2 regions of the Proteiniborus sp. DW1 genome follow, and region 1 is predicted to be linked to the other one. Evidence: riboswitches for the same ligand, from Rfam matches in the RefSeq annotation. Region 1 holds a riboswitch; the other holds the start of a gene.

Region 1 (4,210 bases):
CACAACAAAGAATCCACTAACTCCTGTCTGTGCAAGAGGAGGTATATCAACAAGTTTAACACCACCACCGACTACCACCGGAATTGGGCTGAGTTTAGCAATCTTTGAAATTTCGTCAAAACTTCTGGTGATCACTTTTCCATCTAAGTCAAGGCCACAATCTGGCTTTGTTCTTGTTTTATGCAAAGGTCCGACGCCTAAATAGTCAATCAGAGAAACATCCACTGTCCTAATATACTCAAATATTTCATGAGTTCTAGCTGATAAACCAATAATTGAATCTTCGCCTAAGTATTCTCGACAAACTTCCACTGGAATATCTGCTTGTCCAACATGGATTCCATCAACCCTTATCCCCTGTTTTCTCGCCGCCAAAATAACGTCCAAACGGTCATCTACCAGCAAGGTTACCTCTTCAGATTTACCAGCATGAGCAATTACCTCCGAGGCTTGACGGGTAAATTCAATCATTTCCTGAGCAGTGGCAATCTTCGAACGGATTTGTACACATGTAAATCCGGCTTCAACCGCATCCTTAATGATTGTCGCAACAGGTCGACCTTTCGTATTCTCAGGACCCACAACCAAATATGCTGATATATCTAATTTTTTTCTGATGCACATTATTCTTCCCTCCCTAGTTATCGTAGACTCTTCTTCCTACTTGTCTCCCACTTTTGTAAGCATAAAATTGTATGATAAGGTAAATCCGAATCACGAGACTTATTATATGATTTCTGCTATTCTAATTACATATTATTCACCTATATCGAAAGGTGCTATAGCAACAACAATTAGAGCGTTTGTAGATTAAACCTCCTCAATTTCAAATGGATTGTTAGCAATGTCCTCTGCACTTGCTTTATACAGTTCGTCGAGAAAATGAATCTGAAAACTTCCGGGCCCGTCCACATTTTTTTCAGCTCGGCTTCCCGCTAAATTGAACACCGCAGTACCAGTAAGTGCCGCAATAAACGGCGATGCAGCAGTTGCATATACTGCTATAACTCCACCCAATGAACAACCTGCCCCAGTTATTTTCTCCATAAAATGAGACCCTCCATGAGAAAAGACTATAACGGAACCATCGGTTATTAAGTCCGTTTTACCTGACACAGCAACAGCTCCACCTGTCCACTTGGCTAGCTCAACAGCCGCAATCTTTGCAGCGCTTACCGAATCTGTAGAATCAACACCACGAACATTGGATAGGTCTGTACCACCATCTAATCCCCATAAACCAGCCAATGCTAGAATTTCCGAAGCATTTCCTCTGATTACAGTAGGCTTGTACTCTTTTAACTGCCTTAACAGCTGAGTTCTAAGGGAACCAATACCTACTGCTACCGGATCCAGTACCCATGGCTTCCCAGCTTCATGCAATACTTTTGTAGTATAAGGTAAAGTCTGCTCATAAACCGGTAGAAGTGTACCAACATTTATATAAGTGGCTTCACCAGCCTTCGCTATAAATTCACCCTCATCAGGTAAGTAAACCATAGCAGCTGATCCTCCCACAGCAAGCTGCGCGTTAGCGACAAAATTAATTGTTACCGTATTTGTAATGGACCCTACCAGCGGATTTGTTCTTCTTACAGTTTCAATTGTCTGAATCATACTGTTTTGAATGTCCTTTTTTTTAATCATTTAATACTCTCCCCTTTATTGATATTATCACACTACCGCTAAGCCTCAGATTTTATCTTCCCAATTCATATGAGTTCTCCCTCAACATGTTCAGTTTTTAATAAAAAAAAAAGTGCTCTCCATTGGTAAGGAAAGCACTTATTAACATAATATAATAACTATAATATAATAATTATAATAATAATATTATTGATAATAAATTGCTTCCCTACACCAGTATTAACTGACAGGTTCAAAGGGTCAGGTTTTACCTTCTCAACTCAAATGAGTCCCCCCACAATTTCATTTATACGGTATCACTTATAACCTTTTGTGTCAAGTCCCATCTAAATTAAAGAGACTTAATCCTTTCGAGGTTAAGTCTCTTTTACAGTTACGATTTTTGCCAGAAAATCTAAGCAAACTTTCAACTCATTTTAATGTATTCATAACACGCCAAATATCCATTGTCATAAGTAAATTCCTTTATGGACTCAGTAGCGTCGTTAAACTCAGTCTTACAGTCGGTAACGGCTTAATTAAGGACTATAGATCTAGAAGCTGGATTTAATAATTCCTTAGGATACAACTTTGCTTTCTCATAGTTTGTTTTTTTACGTTCAGAGACAATTTTTTCGAAATGATTATTTAAAAATTTGATGCAAGTAATGCCGAATCGCCTCTTGTAAGTTTACCTTCCTCCATTATATACACAGAATTCCCATATTTTATTGTATCTAGCTCATGTGTTACCAATAAAATAGATACTCCTTTTTTTGCAATCTCAGAAAACAGTTCCATAATCTCTATCGTAGTTTTAACATCTAAGTCGCTTGTAGGTTCATCTGCAATTAACATAACAGGGTCGTTAATCAAAGCCCTTGCTATAAAAACTCTACGTAACTCTCCACCAGATAGATGTTTCGGAAACATCTCAGATAAATGAGAAATTCCCAATTGTTCTAGTAAACTTAGTGCTTTTGATGTAGGGTCACCCTCATTTTTATATAAATAAAACGGAAGGCGAACATTATCAAGTACTGTTAAATTTCCTAAAGCAGTATTTCCTTGTGGCACATACCCAATTTTTGAATTCCGATATAGTGAGATACTTTTATCGCTTAGAGCTAAAATATCCTGTCCATCAACATTAATGCTGCCTGAGGTTGGTTTTATTAGTCCTGCAATCATATTTAGCAATGTACTTTTTCCACTTCCTGAGCGTCCAATAATACTAACAAACTCTTCCTTGTCTATTGATAGGCTAACATTATCTACTGCAGAAAAACTTGTACTTCCCCGCATATATTTCTTTGTCAAATTTTTTATTGTCAGTACCATGACTATTCACCCTCTCTCATTGTAAGATAGGTTTCAGCTTTGCTAATCTTAAGCGCTCCATGGATAGAAGCTAAAAGCCCAACTAAAACAGATAATATTAAACTCAATGCTATAATAGCTAAAATACTACTATTCTGTGGCTGTAAATAAGGCAGTTGTAATTTGCTACTAATTAAATCACTAAAAGGGAATATAATCAAAGAGGTTAGTATGAGCCCTATAATCCCTCCAACAATACTCACTAAGACTGACTCTGTTAAAACAACTTCTACAAGCTTTTTTCTAGTAGCACCTAGTATCCTAAGAATGGCAAATTCTTTCTTCCTCTCATTCAAAGTTACAGAGAATACAATTAAAATAACTAGTATCCCTAATACCCAAATAACTGCAGTAATTAAATGGATATATGATTCTAAGCTTCTCAAGCTATCACCTATATTTGATACTATATGTTGAGATATAATAGTATCTACATTAGATACTTTTTGTTTAATCTCCCTTGCAATTAACCTACTATCATAAGCTGGGGCAATCTTGATAAATATAGCTGAAACAGATTCTCCTACATTTTCATCAGTAGAAATACTAACACCTACTTCTTTAGCATCTATAATTAATTGCTTCATTGTATCCTTGGTCACATAAACAGATCCATCAAGTCCTGTTCCTGTCCTTTTAAGATTTGCAATAATAGGATAATACTTATTAAAAAACATTAAAGTGTTATCCACAAGGGGCAAGACAGCACTACCTATTATCATCTCACCATCCTTAATTGGGTTATTATACACCTTAGTAATCCATGGCTGTATTAAAAAATCCGTCTCTGGATCAAAAGCAATTATAGGAATTACTGAAGAACAACATGCAGAAGAAAGAGGTGTCATATAAAATTGAGTTGTAACCTTATCGACCCCCTCTATCTTTTCAATTTCCTCAGCAATATCTGCACTGAAATAAAAATTGCTTGGTTCCGCTTTTAATAAAATATCCTCAACATTAGAGTCATTTCCTTCAGGTACAACCATGATATCTGCTCCAAGTCTACTTTGTAAGCTATAGAGCCCATTTTCTAGACTAGCAGCAAGAATTGATCCTCCAAAAAAAACTGATGTTAGTATTGCAACTACAGCCAAAAGACAAACCGTTCTGAATGGCTTTTGTTTTAAGTTGTTTATTGATAATTTAAAAGTTGTTAAAGGCTTCAATATCATACACTCATCAAATCCTTTTTACTTAATCT
Region 2 (4,210 bases), on a different contig from region 1:
AAAAAGACCTCCAGTTTCAAATGTAAATCAAGCTATAATAGTGTTTGCTGCGCAAAAACCAGAGCCTAATTTATGGCTTCTAGATAGATTTTTGCTTCTAGCATCATATCAGGAACTAGATGTGATAATATGCATAAATAAATATGATTTGGATACCGATGGAAAAGCAGATGAGATTTATAATATTTATCATAATGCAGGGTATAAAATAGTGAAAACTAGCTGTGAAACTAAGCAAGGTATCGATGAAATAAAGGATTTACTTAAAGATAAAATAACTGTATTTGCAGGACCATCTGGAGTAGGTAAATCTACACTATTAAACAACATCCAATCAAACTTAAAGCTGCAAACTGGCGATATTAGTCACAAGACTAGTAGAGGAAAACACACTACAAGACATGTTGAGCTTATAGAGTTAGATTTAGGTGGTTGGGTTGTAGATACTCCTGGATTTAGCACTTTAGATATTGATTTCTTAAATGAAAAAGAGCTTCAGTATTATTTTATTGAAATATTCGACAAAAGCAATTCCTGCAGGTTTTCAGGGTGCTCACATCATAAAGAGCCTGGTTGTGCAGTGAAAGAAGCAGTAGACAATGGTGAGATAAGTAAATTAAGATATGAGAATTACTTAAGTATGCTACAGGAAATAAAAGATATTAGGAGGTACTAACTATGATTAAAATAGCTCCTTCTATTTTATCAGCAGATTTTAGTAAATTAGAAGAACAAATTAAATTAGTTGAAGAAGGCGGAGCAGATTTTATTCACCTTGATGTGATGGATGGTCATTTTGTACCCAATATTACATTTGGTGCACCAGTAATAAAAATGCTTAGAAAGGTTACTAAAGTGCCTTTTGATGTGCATTTGATGATAGAAAAACCTGATCAGTATATAAAAGACTTTGTAGATGCAGGTGCAGACATAATTACTGTTCATCAAGAAGCTTGTGTTCATCTTCATAGAACAGTACAATATATAAAGAGTTTTGGAATAAAAGCTGGGGTTGCTTTAAATCCATCTACTTCACTTGAAAGTATTAGATATATTCTTGATGAAATAGACATGGTACTGATAATGACTGTTAATCCTGGATTTGGTGGCCAGTTTTTTATCAGTCAGATGAAAGATAAAATAATTGATTTAAAAAAAATGATAGAAGATAGTAAATTGAATATTGATATACAAGTTGATGGTGGAATCAAACTAGATAATATTAAAGAAATAGAATCATATGGAGCTAATATATTTGTTGCAGGTTCTGCAATATTCAATAGTGAAGATATAGTTAATATTACTAAGAAATTTAAAAGTATTTAGCTTTACAACGCTTACAATATTTGCTATAATGTAAGCGAACAGGAATAATCACTAGGGGAGCATTAATGCTGAGAGGAGGCAATTTAGCTTCGACCCTTAAACCTGATCTAGTTAATACTAGCGTAGGGAAGTGTTTATTTTATATTATCCATTACCTATATTTATGTAGTGGTAACTTAATAGACACAGTCCCTCCCTAGTCAATATTAAAAACATAAGGGAGGTTTTTTTATGATTTTAGTTGCAAAAAAAGAAAAGGTAAGATTTATGGCCGAGGGTGGTATCATGATAGCTCTAGCTACCATACTTAGTATGTTTAAAATTTATGAAGCACCCTTTGGAGGCTCAGTAACAGCAGGTAGTATGATACCCATAATACTTATAGGCATAAGATGGGGGACTTTACCAGGTCTTTTAGTAGGAGTAGTATATGGATTACTACAAGCAGTTTTAGAACCTTATATTGTTCATCCAATTCAATTTCTTTTAGATTACCCTATAGCTTTTGGATTACTAGGGCTAAGTGGATTTTATAAGAATATAAAGAGCATAAAGATAGGTAGCAAAACCTTAGAATATGTTGGAGTAATATTGGGAATTTTCATAGCCATACTCGGAAGATTTATTAGTCATGTGTTAGCAGGAGTTGTATTCTTTTCAGAAAATGCTGGAGATATTAACTCATGGTTATATTCTTTGGGTTATAATGGAAGCTATTTAGCATTAGAATTAATAATATCAGTTATAATTATTATCCTGCTATGGAAACCTATAAAAACCTATAATAAAGAGATTAGATAAAGAGAGTGATTAAATGAAGGTGCTAATAGTATCAAATGGGGATTTAAAAGATATTGATTTAGCTAAGTATTATCATGATGCAGACATGGTTATTTGTGCAGATGGAGGAGCCAGACACTTATATAATGAAGATCTAATGCCAGATATCATTGTAGGAGATTTGGATTCAATTGATAATAAAACATTTGAGGATTTTCAGGAGCAAGGAGTGCAATTTATTAAGTATCCAAGTCATAAGGATAAAACAGATACAGAATTAGCTATAGAGTATGCAATAGATTATGGTGCAAATGATATTGTGTTTCTTGGTGTTACAGGGAGCCGTTTAGACCACTCCCTGGCAAATATTCTAATTTTATATAGACTAGCTAACCAAAATATCAATGCAAGCATTATTGATAGCCATAATGAAGTATTTATTACAAAAGACATGTTTAAGATAGATAATAAACCTGACCATTTTGTTTCAGTGATACCTTTGACTGATTCAAAGGTTACGTTAAAAGGCTTTAAATACGATACTCATTCAGTAGACTTTAAACTTGGTACTACATTAGGAGTAAGTAATGAGGTTAAGGATAAGGAAGCTTTAATAAAAGTTGAATCGGGAATTTGTCTTGTTATAAGATCAAGGGATTAACAAGGAGAGAGCCAGCAATGCTGGCTCTTTTTGTAACACTTCATTTAGAAATTGAATAATATATAATACTAGTAGCCTTATAAGGGGTGTCTATATGAGAAGATATAGAAGATATAGTTTTAAGAAGCATTTTATTGATGGTAGTATAAAAAAATTATTAGGAATGGTTTTGGGTATTTTAGGAGTTATTATAATAATACAAGTAGTACCTATAAAAGCATGGATATTTGCATTGGGCTTACTTTTTATTTGTTTAGGTTGGTTTCTATATAAAATTAATTAGATATGAATATTTGAAAATAGAGATACAAAAAATCAGACAGGCTTCCATTGCACTGGAAGCCATCTATTATAATGCTCTTTCAACATTACCTGATCTGATACATCTTGTACATACGTAAATTCTCTTTGGAGTTCCATTAACCATAGCTCTTATTCTACGTACATTTGGAGACCAAGTTCTATTACTTTTCTTATTTGAGAAAGTTACTAAGTGACCTGACACTTTTCCCTTACCACATACCTCGCAGAACCTTGCCATAAAAACACCTCCTTAAACCTCTAGGTTTGCTAATAAATCCTTGTTTACTATACATTCTAAAATCAACATATACTATTGTATCATACCCTAGGTATTTTTTGCAATATAAAGATATTTTTATCCCTATTTTAATTATTATTTATTCTTAAGTTGAAGATAATACAAATATAATGTAAAATAAGACTATAAAATCCTTTATCCACTTTTCAATTTAAAAAGGAGGACTGTAAATGGCAGGTAAATTGACCAATATATATGGCTCAATAAATATCGATGAAAGTGTTTTAGAGACCATTGCTGGATTAGCAGCTACAGAGAGTTATGGTCTTGTTGGAATGTCTAGTAGAAACGCTACTGATGGTTTAGTGGAGTTATTAAAAAAAGATCATGTAAAAAAAGGCGTGAAGGTATATACAGATGGTGATAAAGTTATTGTCGATCTATTTGTGGTAGTTCAGTTTGGTACAAAGATTTCTGTGGTTGCAGACAACATCATAGATAAAGTAAAATACAATATCGAAAGTATGACTGGTTTAAAAGTCCAAAAAGTAAATATAAATGTACAGGGAGTAAGAGTACAAAAGTAGGCTAAGGAGGTACTAATATTGAAAATTCAATATATAGATGGAAATATGCTCAAAAAACTATTTTTTGGAGCTGCTAACTGTCTTGAAAATAATAAAGAAGCTGTCAATGCATTAAATGTCTTTCCTGTTCCTGACGGAGATACTGGTACAAATATGTCATTAACAATGCAATCAGCTATTAAGCAAATAAGAGCTTTAGAGACAGATGATATAGATAAGGTTGTAACTGCTGCTTCTAATGGTTCACTAATGGGAGCTAGAGGTAACTCTGGGGTGATATTATCCCAATTATTTAGAGGATTTGCTAAAGGATTA

The links. A riboswitch is a leader RNA that binds a small molecule or an ion and turns the genes downstream of it on or off. The one in region 1 is predicted to bind thiamine pyrophosphate.
Region 2: linked by a shared signal. The riboswitch ahead of thiT (energy-coupled thiamine transporter ThiT) and the one ahead of thiM (hydroxyethylthiazole kinase) in region 1 are both predicted to bind thiamine pyrophosphate.

What each region holds. Positions count from the first base shown of each region.
Region 1 is NZ_FMDO01000056.1:48,523-52,732, forward strand. It holds gene DW1_RS13690 (thiamine phosphate synthase) at 1-624, opposite strand, end outside; gene thiM (hydroxyethylthiazole kinase) at 811-1,647, opposite strand; TPP riboswitch at 1,835-1,933, opposite strand; gene DW1_RS13700 (ABC transporter ATP-binding protein) at 2,275-2,946, opposite strand; gene DW1_RS13705 (ABC transporter permease) at 2,970-4,175, opposite strand; gene DW1_RS13710 (DUF4418 family protein) at 4,178-4,210, opposite strand, start outside.
Region 2 is NZ_FMDO01000038.1:15,421-19,630, reverse strand. It holds gene rsgA (ribosome small subunit-dependent GTPase A) at 1-676, shown strand, start outside; gene rpe (ribulose-phosphate 3-epimerase) at 679-1,326, shown strand; TPP riboswitch at 1,370-1,472, shown strand; gene thiT (energy-coupled thiamine transporter ThiT) at 1,558-2,127, shown strand; gene DW1_RS09610 (thiamine diphosphokinase) at 2,141-2,767, shown strand; gene DW1_RS09605 (hypothetical protein) at 2,862-3,050, shown strand; gene rpmB (50S ribosomal protein L28) at 3,117-3,308, opposite strand; gene DW1_RS09595 (Asp23/Gls24 family envelope stress response protein) at 3,539-3,895, shown strand; gene DW1_RS09590 (DAK2 domain-containing protein) at 3,941-4,210, shown strand, end outside.